Regions from separate parts of the Kribbella sp. NPDC004875 genome, predicted to be linked through region 2. Evidence: riboswitches for the same ligand, from Rfam matches in the RefSeq annotation. Region 2 holds a riboswitch; each other region holds the start of a gene.
What was found. A riboswitch is a leader RNA that binds a small molecule or an ion and turns the genes downstream of it on or off. The one in region 2 is predicted to bind ZMP and ZTP.
Positions count from the first base shown of each region.

Region 1: linked by a shared signal. The riboswitch ahead of ACFYRH_RS15630 (glycine hydroxymethyltransferase) and the one ahead of ACFYRH_RS20595 (5-aminoimidazole-4-carboxamide ribonucleotide transformylase) in region 2 are both predicted to bind ZMP and ZTP.
Region 3: linked by a shared signal. The riboswitch ahead of ACFYRH_RS24470 (bifunctional 5,10-methylenetetrahydrofolate dehydrogenase/5,10-methenyltetrahydrofolate cyclohydrolase) and the one ahead of ACFYRH_RS20595 (5-aminoimidazole-4-carboxamide ribonucleotide transformylase) in region 2 are both predicted to bind ZMP and ZTP.

Region 1 covers NZ_JBIALI010000002.1:961,264-966,950, reverse strand. Annotated here, with positions in the region: gene ACFYRH_RS15640 (YhjD/YihY/BrkB family envelope integrity protein) at 1-906, opposite strand, end outside; gene ACFYRH_RS15635 (acyl-CoA dehydrogenase family protein) at 970-2,610, shown strand; ZMP/ZTP riboswitch at 2,610-2,688, shown strand; gene ACFYRH_RS15630 (glycine hydroxymethyltransferase) at 2,717-4,165, shown strand; gene ACFYRH_RS15625 (DHA2 family efflux MFS transporter permease subunit) at 4,174-5,687, opposite strand, start outside.
Region 2 covers NZ_JBIALI010000003.1:708,317-714,003, forward strand. Annotated here, with positions in the region: gene ACFYRH_RS20590 (class I SAM-dependent methyltransferase) at 1,239-1,925, shown strand; ZMP/ZTP riboswitch at 1,928-2,005, shown strand; gene ACFYRH_RS20595 (5-aminoimidazole-4-carboxamide ribonucleotide transformylase) at 2,024-2,902, shown strand; gene ACFYRH_RS20600 (MMPL family transporter) at 2,941-5,199, opposite strand; gene ACFYRH_RS20605 (AAA family ATPase) at 5,319-5,687, opposite strand, start outside.
Region 3 covers NZ_JBIALI010000004.1:463,008-468,694, reverse strand. Annotated here, with positions in the region: gene ACFYRH_RS24490 (lysophospholipid acyltransferase family protein) at 1-407, opposite strand, end outside; gene cmk ((d)CMP kinase) at 404-1,090, opposite strand; gene ACFYRH_RS24480 (prephenate dehydrogenase) at 1,123-2,190, opposite strand; gene aroH (chorismate mutase) at 2,426-2,794, opposite strand; gene ACFYRH_RS24470 (bifunctional 5,10-methylenetetrahydrofolate dehydrogenase/5,10-methenyltetrahydrofolate cyclohydrolase) at 2,826-3,686, opposite strand; ZMP/ZTP riboswitch at 3,706-3,790, opposite strand; gene ACFYRH_RS24465 (nitroreductase family deazaflavin-dependent oxidoreductase) at 3,823-4,245, opposite strand; gene ACFYRH_RS24460 (NUDIX hydrolase) at 4,256-4,864, opposite strand; gene prcA (proteasome subunit alpha) at 4,861-5,687, opposite strand, start outside.

The sequences.
Region 1 (5,687 bases), on a different contig from region 2:
GCTCGAGTCGTCATCAGCGCGCTCAGCTGCGTTGACCTCCGTGACCTGTGCCTTGTGCGGCCACAGCCGGTCCACGACCGCGTTCAACGCGGCACCGATGAGTACGGCGATCGCGGTCATGTAGAGCCACATCAGTACGGCGATCGGCGCGGCCAGTGGCCCGTAGATCGACGTACCGCCGACGGTGCTCTGTAGGATCCAGCGGAGCACGAAGCTGCCCAGGATCCAGATCGACAGTGCCAGGAACGACCCCGGCAGATCGGAGACCCAGGGAGTCCGGATCGGCACCGACAGGTGGTAGAGGGTGTTCAGGAAGCCCGCGGACAGGATCGTGACCACCGGCCAGTACAGCTGGTTCAGGAAATCCAGCCGGTGCGGCAACAGGTCGTTGACCGCGCTCGGTCCGGCCAGCACCAGCGGCAGCACGATCACGCCGATGATCAGCGCGGCGCAATACAGGCTGAAGGACAGCGCGCGGGTGCGGACGATGCCGCGCTTGCCGCCCATCCCGTACATGATCGTGATGGTGTCGACGAACACGTTCAGCGCGCGGCTGCCGGACCACAGCGCCAGCACGAAACCGATCGAGATGACGTCCGGGCGGCCGCCGTTCAGCACCTGGTCGAGCGTCGGCGCGATCACGTTCTTGATCGAGTCGTCGGTCAGCGCCCGGGCGGCCAGGTCGACGATCTGCTGCTTGATGTCGTTGATCGTCTCGACCTCGAACCACTTGCTCGCGATGTAACCGAGCGAGCCGGCGAGCCCGAAGATCAGCGGCGGCAGCGAGAGGATCGCGAAGAACGCCCCCTCGGCCGCGAGACCGGTGACCCGGTAGCGCAGGCAGACCCCGATGGTCTGGGTGAGCAACTTCCAGGTCGTCGAGGGGATCCTGCGAACCCATGCCAAGGAGAGGGAGCTCCCACCCGTGGGTCCTGCCCCAGAACGTGCCATACCGCTTACCGTACTGACATGGCGGACCCATTCGCGGTAACGAACCAGGCTCCCCCACTGCGGGGCGTGAACTTCTTCACCCGCGACACGGCACTTGGTGACGCTCTGCGTCCGTACGCCGGTGAGTCGGGGGCGATCACGAGCGACGCCGGACTGCAGCGGATCGGCGAGCTCGCGGGCTCCGAGGAGGCCCGCGCGCACGCTCTCCCGGCGAACCAGAACCCGCCGGTCCTGCGCACCCACGACCGCTACGGCCACCGCGTCGACGAGGTCGATTTCCACCCGTCGTGGCACTGGCTGATGGAGCAGGCCGTCGGTTTCGGGCTGCAGGCCGCGCCGTGGACGAGCGACCGCCCGTCACCGCACCTGACCCGGGCCGCCGGGTTCTACCTGTGGTCCCAGGTCGAGCCCGGCCACGGCTGCCCGATCTCGATGACGTACGCCGCGGTGCCCGCGCTCAAGGCCGACGAGCGGCTCGCGAAGGAGTGGATACCGCAGCTCGCCTCGACCGAGTACGACGTACGGCGGCTGCCCGCGGCGGAGAAGAACGGCGTGCTCGCCGGGATGGGGATGACCGAGAAGCAGGGCGGCTCGGACGTCCGGGCGAACCTGACCACCGCGACGCCGGCCGGTGCCGACGGTGAGTACCGGCTGCACGGGCACAAGTGGTTCTGCTCGGCGCCGCAGGTGGACGTCTTCCTCGTCCTCGCCCAGGCGCCGGACGGGCTGAGCTGCTTCGTCGTACCGCGGGTCCTTGCCGACGGCAACCGGAACCCGTTCGCGCTGCAGCGGCTCAAGGACAAGCTCGGCAACCGGTCGAACGCGTCCAGCGAGGTCGAGTTCCACGGCACCGTCGGGTATCGCCTCGGCGACGAGGGCGCCGGGGTCCGGACGATCATCGAGATGGTCGCGGCGACCCGGCTGGACTGCGTGCTCGGCTCGTCCGCGCTGCAGCGGCGGGCGCTGGTCGAGGCGATCTGGCACACGCGGCACCGCAGCGCGTTCGGTGGGCTGCTCGCCGACAAGCCCGCGATGCAGAACGTGCTCGCCGACCTGGCGATCGAGAGCGAGGCAGCCACAGCGCTCGGTATGCGGCTCGCCGCGGCGGTCGACGCGTCCCTGGCCGGCAACGAGCAGGAGGCCGCCTTCCGGCGGATCGGCTTGCCGTTGGCGAAGTTCTGGGTGTGCAAGCGGACGCCGTTCATGGTGGCCGAGGCGCTCGAATGCCTCGGCGGCAACGGGTACGTCGAGGAGTCGGGCCTCCCGCTGCTCTACCGGGAGTCGCCGCTGAACTCGATCTGGGAAGGTTCGGGCACTGTCAACGCGCTCGACGTACTGCGGGCACTCCGCCGGCCCGAGTCGCTCGACGCCTGGCTGCTCGAGGTCGGCGCCGCGCAAGGTGCCGACGCGCGGCTGGACGCGGCGGTGAACGACGTCCTGCAAGCGCTTGCTGATCTCGGGAACGCCGAAGCCGGCGCGCGCCGGCTGGCCGCGCAGATGGCCCTGTGCCTGCAGGCCTCGCTACTGATCCGGCACTCCACTCCCGCGGTCGCCGACGCGTTCGTCGCGGCGCGATTGGCCAACGACTGGGGCGGTGTGTTCGGCACGTTGCCGAGGACGACGCCGTTCGAGCAGATCGTCGCCCGCGCGATAGGGTGAGCTGGTCGCGACTGGCGCGCTAGGTGGAGTACCACCGGGGAGCGAAATCCGTCGGCACCGTGCGCCTGGGTGCCTTCGACCCACTGCAACCGCAGGAGAGACAACGATGACTCAGCCCTTCGACGCCGCCGCCGCGTCGGCCGCGTACAACAACGCGCTCCAGGTGATCGCCGCGGTGGAGCCCACCATCGCCGGCGCGATCAGGTCCGAACTGGCCGACCAGCGTTCCTCGCTGAAGCTGATCGCGAGTGAGAACTACGCCTCCCCCGCCACCTTGCTGACGATGGGCAACTGGCTGTCGGACAAGTACGCCGAGGGCACCATCGGGCACCGTTTCTACGCCGGCTGCCAGAACGTCGACACCGTCGAGCAGACCGCCGCGGACCACGCGACCGCGCTGTTCGGCGCACCGCACGCGTACGTCCAGCCGCACTCCGGCATCGACGCGAACCTGGTCGCCTTCTGGGCGATCCTCGCGCAGCGGATCGAGTCCCCGGCACTGGCCGAGGCGGGCGCGAAGCACGTCAACGACCTCACCGAGGAGGACTGGACCAAGCTCCGCAAGGCGCTCGGCGACCAGAAGATGCTCGGCATGTCGCTGGACGCCGGCGGTCACCTCACCCACGGGTTCCGGCCGAACATCTCCGGCAAGATGTTCAACCAGCACTCCTACGGCACCGACCCGGAGACCGGCCTGCTCGACTACGACGCAGTGGCCGCGGCCGCTCGTGAGTTCAAGCCGCTGATCCTGATCGCCGGCTACTCGGCGTACCCGCGCAAGGTGAACTTCGCCAAGATGCGCGAGATCGCCGACGAGGTCGGAGCCACGCTGATGGTCGACATGGCGCACTTCGCCGGCCTGGTCGCGGGCAAGGTCTTCACCGACGACTTCGACCCGATCCCGCACGCGCACGTCACCACCACGACGACGCACAAGTCGCTGCGCGGCCCGCGCGGCGGCATGGTGCTCTGCCAGCCGGAGTACGCCGAGTCGGTGGACCGCGGGTGCCCGATGGTCCTGGGTGGTCCGCTGAGCCAGACGATGGCGGCGAAGGCGGTCGCGCTGGCCGAGGCGCGGCAGCCCGCCTTCCAGCAGTATGCGCAGGCCGTCGCCGACAACGCGGTCACGCTGGCCGAGGGGCTGATGAAGCGCGGCGTGAAACTGGTGACCGACGGCACCGAGAACCACCTGGTGCTGCTGGACGTCTCGTCGTACGGCATCACCGGACGGCAGGCCGAGTCGGCGCTGCTCGACGCGGGCATCGTGACGAACCGCAACGCCGTACCGCGGGACCCGAACGGCGCCTGGTACACCTCCGGCGTCCGGATCGGCACACCGGCGCTCACCACCCGCGGCTTCGGCGGCGACGAGTTCGACCGGGTGGCCGAGCTGATCGTGGACGTGCTGTCCGCGACCACGCCGACCACCACGTCCGCGGGTGCTCCGTCGAAGGCGAAGTACGTGCTGGCCGACGGGGTCGCCGACAAGACCAAGGCCGCTTCGGCCGAGATGCTCGACAAGTTCCCGCTGTACCCGGGCCTCGAGCTCAACTGATCGCCGGCTCAACTCATCACTGACTGCCCGCTCTCACTCTGCTGGGGGCGGGCAGCTCTCTTCGGCATCAGTACGGCGGCCAGCACCGCGCCGGCGACCGCGATCGCACCGGACACCCACATCGTGGTGTTCAAGCTGGTGATGAACGCATCGCGTACGTCGCTCAGGAGCCCCGCCGAGCCCGTCGTGGTCGCCACCGCAAGCCCACCGCCGAGACTCTTCCGCACCGCATCGGCAGCCTGCGCAGGGAGGCCGGTCGTGTCGACGTTGGAACGGTAGACCGAGTTCAGCACGGTCCCGAGGACGGCGACGCCGACCGTGCCGCCGACCTGCCGGAACGCCTGCAGCAGACCGGATCCGGTGCCGGCCCGCTCCGGGTCGAGGACCCCGAGCGCCGCGTTCATTGCCTGCGGCATCGAGCAGCCGAGGCCGAAACCGACCACCACGAACCAGATCGCGGTGTACCCGTACCCGGTGCCGAGCTCGGTGAAGGCTCCGAGCACGAACCCGGCCGCCATCACCACGAAGCCCGCCATCACGACCAGCCGGGTCCCGATCCGTGCCTCCACCGGCTCGGCCAGCTTCGCACCGACGGTCATGCCACCGATGAACGGCAGCAGCTTGAGCCCGGTGTGCAGAGCGTCCGACCCGTCGATGCCCTGGAAGTACTGCGGCATCGTGAACAGCAACCCGAAGATCGCGAACACCGACACCGTCAGCAGCACGGCGCCCCCGGTGAACACCCGCTCGCGGAACAACCGCAGCTCGATCAACGGCGCACTGTTCCGCCGCTGCCACACCAGGAACCCGGCGATCAGGACCACGGCCAGCGCGAGGAACGACACCGTGACGCCGGCTGTCCAGGAGGTCTCGCCGGCCTTCGTCACGCCGTACACGAGCGCGGCCAGCCCGGCGCTGGACAGCAGGATGCCGAGCCAGTCGATCGCCGGCCGGTTCGCGCTCCGGCTCTCCGGGACCAGCAGCGTCACCGCCAGCGCGGCGAGGAAGGCGATCGGGACGTTGATCACGAAGATCCACTGCCAGCCGGCGTGGTCGAGGAGCAGGCCGCCGACGATCGGGCCGAGCGGCATACCGATGCTGTTGGCAACGACGAAGAAGCCGATCGCCTTCTTCCGATCCACCTCGGTGCGGAACAGCACGGTGATCAGCGACAGCGCCACCGGGACGATCATCGCGGCGCCGATCCCGAGGAACGCCCGGGCGGCGATCAGCGCCCCGGCCGAGTCGGACAGCGCGCAGGCGAGCGACGCGAGCCCGAACAGGCTGAGCGCGATCGCGATGATCTTCCGCCGGCCGAACCGGTCGCCGAGCAGACCGGCCGGCAGCAGCAGCGCGGCGAGCACGAGGTTGTAGCTGTTCGCCATCCACTGCAGCTGGCTGGTCGAGGCGTCCAGGTCCTGGGCGAGCGTGGGCAGCGCGACGTTCAGCACGGTGGTGTCGAGACCGAGGACGAGGACGGCGAGACAGAGTGCGATGAGGACACCGAAGCGGCGGGCGCCGG
Region 2 (5,687 bases):
CGTAGCTCGCTCCACCCCCGGCGCTCCCTGTACGTAGCCCGCTCCACCTCCGGCGTTCACGCGAGGCACTCCCCCAGCCCCGACGTTCCTCGTGCGGCGCTCCCACGCGGCCCCCCACCTCAAACGTCCCCGCGCGGCACACCCGCACATCCCACGTTCCCGGGCGGCACACCCCCCACCTCCCACCTTCCCGCGCGGCACACCCCCCACCTCCCACCTTCCCGCGCGGCACACCCCCACGTCCCACCTTCCCGCGGCACACCCCCGCCTCCAGCGCTCCCCCATCCGTAGCCCGCCCCATCTGCGCCGCTCACGCGAGGCACTCCCCCAACACCAACGTTCCTCGTGCGGCGCTCCCCACGCGGCTGGGCGCCCGTCCTCCGTCCCCGTCCGCCGGTCCGACTCAGTACACGAGCGGCGACGTACCCGCGCCGAGCGTGCTCCACGTCAGCACACCGGCGATCGGTATACCCGCCGGCCCCGCGCTCGGCATACCCACAGCCCATCCTCTCTGTGACCCGCGCGCGGCACGCCCCGCAGCGCAGAGCTCACCGAGCGGATGCCCACTGAAGCGGTGGGTTGCCCCCTTGAATTTCCGGGCGGCAACCCACCACCTCAGGGGGCAACCCACGAGATGACACACGGGCGCCCAGGCTGGGCGGACCGGGCGGGGGGCGCCGCACGGGGCCAGTGCTGTGCGGCGGCTGTGGGTGCCACCGGACGGGGCCGGGGCTTGCACAGGACGTGGTGCGTGGAGGCCTGTTATTTCCTGTGCCAGGGCACCGTTAGCTGGGTCACAGCACCGTTAGCTGGGGCACGGCACCGTTGGCTGGGCGAACTGGGTGGGCCGTGCGGACCGGGCGGTGGCGCCGCACGGGCCAGTGCTGTGCGGCGGCTGTGGGTGCCACCGGGCGGTGGCTTGCACAGGACGTGGTGCGTGAAGGCCTGTTATTTCCTGTGCAAGGGCACCGTTGCCTGGCCCAGTCACCGTAGCCTGTGCCCGGGCACCGTTGCCTGTGCCAGGGCACCGTTGGGTGGGGCGGGGCACCGTTGGGTGGGGCGGGGCACCGTTGGGTGGGGCGGGGCGCCGTTGGCTGGGGTAGGGCGCCGTTGGCTGGGGTAGGGCGCCGTTGGCTGGGGCGGGGTGGCGCGCCGGGGTGGTTATTGGCTGGTTCGGGGGGATGGGGGTGCCTAGCATGCGGGGCGTGACTGGTGACCCGTATGGCGATGAGTCGTTGGTGGAGCTTTATGACCTGGACAACCCGCCGGGTGACGACCATGCGTATTACCGGTCATTGGCGGAGGGTGCAGCGAAGGTCATCGACTTCGGGTGTGGCACCGGCATGCTGACCCGATCGCTGGTCGCGCCGGGCCGGGTGGTGATCGGCATTGACCCGAGTACGACGATGCTCGGGTATGCGCGCCGGCAGCCGGGAGCCGACGGCGTCACCTGGATCGACGGGGACCACCACGTGGTGCGGCCGACGGGCGATGTCGATCTCGTGGTGAGCAGCGGCAACACGATGATGCATGTCGCCGAACACCAGGCGTCGGTGAGCGCGATCGCCGCCGCGTTGCGTTCCGGCGGGGTGTTCGCGTTCGAGTCCCGCAACCCGGCGATGCGCGCGTGGGAGCAGTGGACGAGCGAGGCGACGTACGGCGAACGCGACACCGCGGTCGGGCATTTGAAGGAGTGGCTCGAGCTGATCGAGATCGCGGACGGCCGGGTGGTGTTCGACGCGCACAACGTGTTCCCCGACGGCCACGACGCGGTCTACCGCAACGTCTTGTACTTCCGGTCGGCCGACGAACTCCTGGCCGATCTCCGGATCGCCGGTTTCACGGGCGTGACCATCGACGGCGGATGGCACGGCGAGCCGCTCGCCGAGGACTCGCGGCTGCTGGTTGTCCGCGCTACGAAGTAGGCTGGCGGCACCGCGACTGGCGAGGGTGGATCACCACCAGGGAGCGAAGTAGCAAGGCGTCGTCCGCCTGGGCGCCTCCGATCGACTCGGAGGTCCCGATGCGTCTGCGGTACGGCATGAATCCTCATCAAGCGGCCGCTCTGGAGCACGCGCCGTTCACGGTGCTGGCCGGCGAACCGTCGTACATCAACATCCTCGACGCCCTGACCGGCTGGCAGTTGGTGCGGGAGGCCGCGCGAAGGTTCGGCAGGCCCGCGGCGGCGTCGTACAAGCACGTGTCCCCCGCCGGTGCGGCGCTCGGCGCGACCGTCGCGGAGGCGTACAGCAGGGCTCGGGACGCCGATCCGAAGTCGTCGTACGGCGATTTCGTCGCGGTCTCGCACCCGGTCGACCTGGAGTTGGCCGGCGTACTGAAGCGGGTGGTGTCGGACGGGATCATCGCGCCCGGGTACGACGAGGGCGTCATCGAGATCCTGGCGGCGAAGAAGCGCGGGACCTATCTCGTGCTGGAGATCGACCCGGAGTTCGAGCCACCGGCTGAAGAGGCGCGCGAGATCTTCGGCGTACGGCTGACGCAGGAGCGCGACGCACTGCCGATCCCGGCCGACCTCCCCGACGACGCCGTCCTCGGCATGATCGTTGCCCGGTACACCCAATCGAACACCGTGGTGATGGTGAAGGACGGCATGGCGATCGGGATCGGTGCCGGTCAGCAGTCGCGTGTGGACTGCACGCGGCTGGCCGGCGAGAAGGCCGCGCTCTGGTGGTCACGCTGTTCGGACGAACCGCTCACCGGCGTCACGATGGTGTCCGACGGCGCCCTGCCCTTCAGCGACAACGTCGAGGAGGCACAGCGGTACGGCGTCACGCACATCGCGGAGCCCGGTGGGTCGATCCGGTCGGGCGAGGTCGCGGCCGCGTGCGCCGAGCGCGGGATCCGTTGGTCCGCGACCGGCGTACGCCTGTTCCGGCACTGATCTCCGGCCGCGATCCCGAGGCGGATCTCCGGCACTGGTCAGGAGGCGGAGCCGACCTTCTCCCGCGGTGCCGGCGGTGCCGGTGGCTCGCCGCCTTCGAGCTGGATGTCGGGGACGATCCGGTCCAGCCAGCGCGGCAGCCACCAGGCCTGCGGGCCGAGCAGCGTCATCACGGACGGAACCAGGATCATCCGGACGATGCTGGCGTCGATCAGCACGGCGACGGCCATGCCGACCGCCAGCATCTTCACCGTCGGGTCGTCGTCCAGCACGAAGCTCAGGAACACCACGACCATGATCGCGGCCGCGGTGGTGATCACGCGCGCGGTCGCGCCGATCCCGATCGCCACCGCGCGGTGGCTGTCCTTGGTCGCGATCCATGCCTCGTGCACCCGGGACAACAGAAACACCTCGTAGTCCATCGACAACCCGAACACGATTGCGAACATCAGCATCGGCACGAACGACGGGATCGGCACCTTCTCGTCGATCCCGACCAGCGAGGACCCCCAGCCCCACTGGAAGACCGCGACGATCACCCCGTACGCTGCCCCGACCGACAGCAGGTTCAGGATCGCGGCCTTCACCCCGATCAGCAGCGAGCGGAACGCGACCGTGAGCAGCAGGAACGCGAGCAGCACCACGGCGCCGATCAGCCAGATCATCCGGCCGCCGACCTTCTCGGTGAAGTCGACGTACCCCGCGGTGGTGCCGACGACGAATGTCGGTTCCTGCTGGCTTGGCAGGACGTCGTCGCGGATCCGGTTCACCAGATCCTCCGTCGCCGCCGCCGACGGCGACGTGGTCGGGATGACGTTGATGATCGCGGTCGTCCCCGCGCTGTTCGTGGTCGGCGTCTGGACGGCCGCCACGCCGGGCTGCTTCTGCAGCGTCGAGGCGAGCCCGTTGAGCACCGACTGCTTGTCGCTCGGACTCACCGACTGCAGCTGTACGACGACCGTCAGCGGACCGTTGGCGCCCGGACCGAAGCCCTGCGCGATCAGGTCGTACGCCTTCCGGCTGGAGTCCTGCGCGGGATCGGTGCCGGCATCGAGCTGGCCGAGGTTCATCGACAGCAGCGGGATCGCCAGCACCAGCAGTACGACGGTTGCGGCGATGCCGTACGGCCACGGCCGGGCGCTGACCCGGCGCCCCCAGCGGGCGAACGCGCTCTGCTCGTGCTTGGCGTCGCGGCGTTCGTGTTCCTCCGCGCGGTGTTCGGCGACCGCGGCCTGGTCCGGGAGCTCGTCCTCGAGTTCGCGTTCCGCGGCCAGGTGCTTGCGGTCCTTGCGGTTCAGGATCAACAGCTTCGAGAGCCCGAGCAGCGCCGGGATCAGGGTCAGCGCGGCCAGCACCGTCACCGCGACCACGATCGCCGACGACAGACCGAGCGCGCCGACGAACGGTACGCCGGACACGTACAGCCCGAGGATCGCGATCACGACCGTCCCGCCGGCGACCAGGATCGCCGCGCCGGACGTCGACTCGGCGCGACCCGCCGACTCCTCGACACCCATCCCGTCGTCGAGCTGTTCCCGATGGCGGGACACCAGGAAGAGCCCGTAGTCGATCGCGACTCCTAGCCCCAGCAGAGTCGCCACGGTCGGCGCGGAGGTCGGGAACTCCTTGGCGGCCGCGAGCAGACCGAGGATCGCCAGCCCGCCGCCGACGCTGAAGACCGCCGACACCAGCGGGAGCGCGGACGCGACGATCGAGCGGAACATCAGGAACAGCAGCACCAGCGCGAGGCCGAGACCGATCGCCTCCGACGGGAGGTCGTTGGCCTGCTTCCCGATCTGGCCGGCGCCGCCGCCGTACTCGACCTGCAGCCCGGCCGTGCGAGCCGGTTGGACGGCCGCGTCGAGTTTGTCGAGGTAGGAGCTGTCGAGGGACGCCGGGACCACCGAGAACGAGACCGGCGCGTTGACGATGGTGCCGTCCTTGGAGATGTACGCCGTCTGCGAGGTCGCCAGCGGATCCACCGCGTTGACCACGTCGGGCAGTTTGCCGACCGCCGTCATCGACTGCTGGACCGCGGTCGACTGCTGGGCGACGGTGCCGGACTTCGCGTGGAAAACGATCGAGCCCGAGTACCCGCCGGCGGTCGTGAAGTCCTTGTTCAGGATGTTCAAACCGTTGGATGACTGGCTGCCGGGCACCGCGTAGTTGTTGACATAGGTGCCGCCGAACGCCGCCTTCAGCACGAACAGCCCGACGACCACGACCAGCCAGCCGGCGATCACGAACCAGTGGAACCGTGCCGCGCCGCGCCCGAGCCGCTGCAGGAATGCGTGCATTGGGTGCCCCTCCCCCGGGCACCCCCCAGGTGACGGCCCTGCCGTCGGCCCCTCCGGCGAATGTAGGTCGGCGCGGACCGGGCCCACAACCCCCCGGCGCGGATGGTGACAGGGTGTCCTCAGCCGTTGGCGCTGAGCAGGTGGGAGCCCGAGGCAACAGCTTCCCGGACCTCGGCAGCCGTCGCGTCCGCGTCGAGCCGCGTGGTGTCGAGCGCGTGCCGCTCCAGGACGCCGAGATCCGCGAACGCACCGTGCAATCCGGTGAGCGCTTCGGGGTCGGTCAGTTCGGGAACGGGCCGCGCCTGTCCACGCTGCAGCGTCGTCCCGAGGTCCGGGCGCAGGACGACGTACGACATCGTCCAGTCGGCTTTCGCGGCCGCGTCGCGGAACGGCTGCAGGAACCACGGCCCGATGACCCCGTCGACCACCACGTCGTACCCGCCGCGGGCATACACCTCGACGGTCGCGACGATCGCCTCGATCACGAC
Region 3 (5,687 bases), on a different contig from region 2:
TCGGGGTAGATGTTCAGCACCCGCCCGTCACGGAGCACCTGGATCGAGCGCCGGACCGCGAGCATGTCGTACGACGACCGGTCGACCGGGATCTGACCGATCCGGCGCAAGAACGTGCCCTGGAACCCCCCGAACACCTCGATCTTGCCGAGCTGGTGCAGCATCCGCGGCGCGACCGCGCCGAGCAGCGGGGCATCCAGCAGACTCAGGTGGTTCGGCGCCATCAGCAACGGGCCGGTGAGCGGGAACCGCTCTTCGTGGTGGATGGTCAGGTCGTACTTGCGGAAGAAGTACGGTTTGGCGACCTTCCGCATCGGGAGCGCCAGGCGGTACGGCAGTGCGGACAGATCGTCCGTACGGGGAGGTTCCTTGTGCAGATCCTTGTCTCCGGTGATCTCGGCCGTCATGAATCCCGGCCCCGGGGAACTGTCTCGGCCTCCTTAGCCAGTCGGCAGATCACGTCGACGACCTCCTCCAGGGTCATGTACGTCGAGTCGATGGTGACCGCCCCGTCGGAGGCGACCTGGAACTCCGAGACGGTCGAGTCGTCGGCGTCGCGCCGGACGATCTGGTCGCGGAGCTCCTCCGCGGTCACCGAACCGGCCGCCAGCTCGGCGCCGCGGCGGGCCATCCGGGCCTCCTGGTCGGCGGTCAGCAGGACCTTGAGCTCGGCGTCGGTCGCGACCACGGTGGCGATGTCGCGGCCCTCGACGACGATCCCGCCGCTCGGCTGCGCGTCGTCGATGATCGCCCGCTGGCGGCGGATCAGTTCCTTGCGGACGTCCAGATTGGTGGCGATCTTCGAGACCACCTCACTGATCCTGGGCTCCCGGATCGCGGCCGTGACGTCGGTCCCGTCGGCGATCACGAACTGGTTGCCCGGGTCGGTGCTGATCTCCAGCCGCAGCTCGCGGGCGCGCTGCGCCACCGCCGCCGTGTCGTCCAGATCCAGCCCGCGCTGCACGGCCGACCAGGTCACCGCGCGGTACGTCGCTCCGGTGTCCAGGAACCGCAGTCCGAGGCGCGTGGCCACTCCGCGGGCGGTGCTCGATTTACCGGAACCGCTCGGCCCGTCGACAGCGATGATCATGTCCCGAAGATTACCGTCGAGTGGGGACAAACTTAGCGGTGGACCACCCATCCACGCTCGGTGAGGACGTCGACGAGTTGGTCGACGGAGGCGGGCTTGACGGCGAGCTCGACCTCACCGACGGGACGGCCCGGGCTGTGGTCGATCCGCAGGTCCTCGACGTTGGCGCCGGACTCGGCCGCGTCCGCGAACAGCCGGGCGAGTTGGCCGGGGCGGTCGGGGATCGTGACCAGGACGGTGACCAGGTCGATGTGCGGCGTACCGTGCTTGCCCGGCACCCGGACCGCGCCGGAGACACCCTGGCCGAGGATGGCGGTCAGTTCGTCGCCGGCCTCTTCCTTGCCGAGAGCAACGAGAAGCCGGTCGAGCTCGCCGCGGATCTGCTCCAGCAGGCCGCTGAGCGCGGTCGAGTTCGCGGACACGATCTGGGTCCACAGCGCCGGGTCGCCGGCGGCGATCCGGGTGACGTCGCGGACGCCCTGACCGGACAGCTCCAGGTGGGACAACGGCGCGTCCGCGAGGGTGCCGGCGGCGAGCGCGGACATCAGGTGCGGCAGGTGTGACACCCGGGCGACGCCGAGGTCGTGGTCCTCGACGGACATCTCGACGGTCCGAGCGCCCGCTGCTTCGGCCAGTCGCCGCACCAGGTCGACGGCCTCGGGGTCGCTGGTCTCGTGCGGTGTGATCGCCCAGGTGGCTCCGTCGAACAGGTCGGCGCGGCCGGCCAGCGGGCCGTTCCGTTCGGAGCCTGCCATCGGGTGACTGCCGACGTACCGGCTGAGGTCACCGGTCAGGCGGCGGGCGTCAGCGAGTGGCTTGGACTTCACGCTGGCCGCATCGGTGACGACCGCGCTCTCGGTCTGCGCGAGCTGCTCGGCGATCACCGCGCCGACGTGATCCGGCGGTACGGCGACCACGACCAGCTGCGGCGCGATATCGACCCGGCGCGCGCCGGCCCCGATCCGCTCGGCCATCAGCGCGTTGTCCGCGTTCCCGTCGACGAGTTCGACGACCACCCCGAGCCGCGCCAGCGCGAGACCGATCGACGTACCGATCAACCCGGTGCCGACGATCCGGACCGGGCCGCGGAGCTCGGTCATGGGGCCTCCCGGCCTGGACTGAGGAGCGCAGGGAGCCCGGTCGCGGGGTCCCCGGTCTGGACTGAGAAGCGCAGGGAGCGCAGCGACTGGAGCGACGAGGGAAGACCGGGAACCAGACCCCGCGACCTGCCGCGCGCCAGCGCGGCATCAAGCACCGCGACTGGAGCGACGAGGGAAGGCCGGGAGTCACAGCCCCATGACCGCGCCGGCGCCGGAGGCCCGGCCAAGAGCACTGTCACTGGGCGCCGGTCAGGTCGGGACGGAGGGCGACGGCGCCGTGCAGGTAGACGTGCTGGATCTTGTCGCGCGACCGCGACGTCTCGGTGTGCACCATCAGGCGGACGACCCGCGGCAGCGCGTGCGGGACCGGGATCTCCTGCATGCACATCAGCGGTACGTCGGTCAGCCCGATCTGGCGGCCCGCGACGGCGGGAAACTCCGAGCGCAGGTCCGACGTGACGGTGAACAGGATGCTGATCAGATCCTCGTTCTCCAGATCGTTCGCCTCCAGGACCGCCTTCACCAGCTCCGCGGACCGTTCGAGCAGATGCTCACGCTCGTCCACGTCCAGCTGGGTGGCCCCCCGGATCGCCCGTACCGCCACGTCTCGCCTCCTTGGTCGTCTCCCCCAAACCTTAGGCCAATGTAGTCAAAGAGCGGACAGCCGTCTCAGCAGCGTCGACCGTCTGCTCCAGCAGCAGCGCGATCGTCATCGGCCCGACGCCGCCCGGAACCGGGGTGATCAGCCGGGCGACCGCCGCGGCCTCCTCGAAATGCACGTCCCCGACATTGCCCTCGTTGTAGCCCGCGTCGACCACCACGACGCCCGGCTTCAGCCAGTCACCGCGGACGAAGTTCGGCTTCCCGACCGCGGCGATCAGTACGTCCGCGGTCCGCACCAGGTCGGGCAGGTCCCGGGTCCGGGAGTGCGCGTAGGTCACGGTCGCGTTCGATGCCAGCAGCAACATGCCGGCCGGCTTACCGAGGATCGGGCTGCGGCCGATCACCACCGCGTGCGCACCTTCGAGCGGTACGTCGTACGCCTCGAGCAACCGGAGGATCCCGCCGGGCGTCGCCGAGCGGAACCCGGGATCCCCGAAGGCCATCGCGGCGAACGACCGCATCGTCACGCCGTCGACGTCCTTCGCCGGGTCGATCGCCTCGAACGCGGCCCGCTCGTCGATCTGCGCCGGCACCGGGTGCTGCAGCAGGATCCCGTGCACCGCCGGGTCCGTGGAGAGCTTCGTGATCTCGCCGACCAGTTCCTCGGTCGTGGTCTCGGCGGGCAGCACGATGCTCCGGGACGCGATCCCGGCCTTCTTCGACCGGTTCTGCTTCATCCGCACGTACGTCGCCGACGCGGGATCGTCACCGACCAGCACGGTCGCCAGACACGGCTGGACGCCGTACTGCGCCTGCACCGCCTGCGCGCGCTCGGCCGCCTTGGCCACCATCTCGGCGGCCAACTCGGTCCCGGTCATCAACTCGGCTGTCATCTGTGCACTCCTCGGAAGACGAAGGTGCCCAGGCGCGCGGCGAAGCCGGATGGCAGACCGTTCCCCGGTGGTCGTCCACCTCAGCGCCAGTCGCGGTCCGCCCTCAGGATACCGACCCTTCGGGCGGGCCCAGACCTCACGGCGTCCGGCTGAGCTCCAGCACCGGAATCGTGCGAACGCCCGCGGTACGCCGTTCGTACTCGGCGAAACCCGGATAGCGGCGGGCCTGCTCGGCGTAGATGCGGTCGCGATCAGCGCCAGTGACGTCGGTGACCTTGACCTGGTACGTCTCGATGCCGACCTCGACGGTGGCCTCGCCGGCCGCGGTCAGGTTGCGGTACCAGTCCGGGTTCGCCGGGGCGCCGCCCTTGCTCGCGAACACGTAGATCACGTCCGGGTCGGTCTCGCTTCGCAGGTACATCGTCGGGGCGACGTACTCCGCACCGCTCTTGCGGCCGCGGTGATGCAGCAGAACCATCGGCGCGCCCTCGAACTGCCCGCCGACCCTGCCTTCATTGGCGCGGAACTCCGCGATGATGCCCGCGTTCCAGTCGCTCATAAGGCTCCTTTCAGAGAAGTCCCGCATGGTCCAACGCCAGATACGCGGCATCGATTCCGGTCATCGCACCGGGAGTCCGCAGTTCGGCACGGAACGCGTCCACCGACAGCTCGACCGGCACACAGTCCTCAGCCTCGTCCAGTTGCTGCTTCCCGTCCGGACGGCAGCCGCGCGCGATCGCGACGTACTTGCGGAACGTCGACGACGAGCCGGACCACTGCCAGCCGACCACGTCGAGCGTCTCGCAGGTGTAGCCGGTCTCCTCCTCGAGCTCACGGGCACCGGCGACCGCCACCTCCTCGCCGGGCTCCACCAGGCCGCCGGGCAGGTTCGTGACGACGCTGTCCGGGCCGGCGCGGAACATCCGGATCGTGACGATCCGTCCCTCCGGCGTCAGCGGCAGCACGGTGACCCCGGAGGCCACCCCGGCCTCGGGACCGAGCACGTCCCACTCGACCTCGCGACCGTCCGGCATCCGGTACGTGCGCAGGCGCACGCTCAAGAACCGCTGGAAGCCCTGCTCCTCCCCCAGCAACTCCCACGGCGCCGGATCGGCGGGCCGAGACGACTCAGCCGCCACGGTGTCCGTGACGGCTGAGCTCTCGTGCTGATCCGTCACAGCGGACGGTCGTCGTCGGGATTCTCCGGCGGAGCCACCGGTACGTCGTCCGACGGCGGCGCGACCGCGGTGTCGTCGGCCGACGCGGACGTGGTGTCCTCGGCCTTCGCGGAACCAGAGTCCTCGGCGTCCTCGGAGCCGGTCGGTTCCTCGGCAGGCCGGGACTCGGACAGGATCCGCTCCAGCGTCTCCTCGGTCATCCGCTTGAACTTCCGTACCTGGGACCTGGTCCGGTCCAGGACGGCGACCTCGAGCTGGTCCGGGGTCAGCGCCCGGACGTCGGTGCCGTCGTGGCCGAGCGCGTCCACCGCGAGCCGGAGCGCGCCGGCCAGCGAGATGCCGTCGGTGTAGTGCTCGCCGACGTAGTCCGCGACCTGCTCGGCCGGGCCACCCATCACGGCGTACCCGCGGACGTCCGCGATCGAGCCGTCGTAGGTGAGCCGGTAGATCTGGTCCTCGGCCGACGAGGACCCGACCTCGGCGACCAGGATCTCCACCTCGAGCGGCTTCTCACCGCCGGAGGAGAAGATCGCTCCGAGGGTCTGCGCGTACGCGTTGGCCAGTGCCCGGCCGGTGACGTCGCGCCGGTCGTAGGAGTACCCACGCATGTCGGCCAGCCGGACGCCGGCGATCCGCAGGTTCTCGAACTCGTTGTACCGGCCGACGGCCGCGAAGGCCATCCGGTCGTAGATCTCGGCCACCTTGTGCAGGGCGGGCGAGCGGTTCTCCGCGACGAACAGGATGCCGTCGGCATATTGCAGCGCGATCGCGCTGCGGCCCTTGGCGATGCCTTTCCGGGCGAAGTCCGCCCGGTCCCGCATCA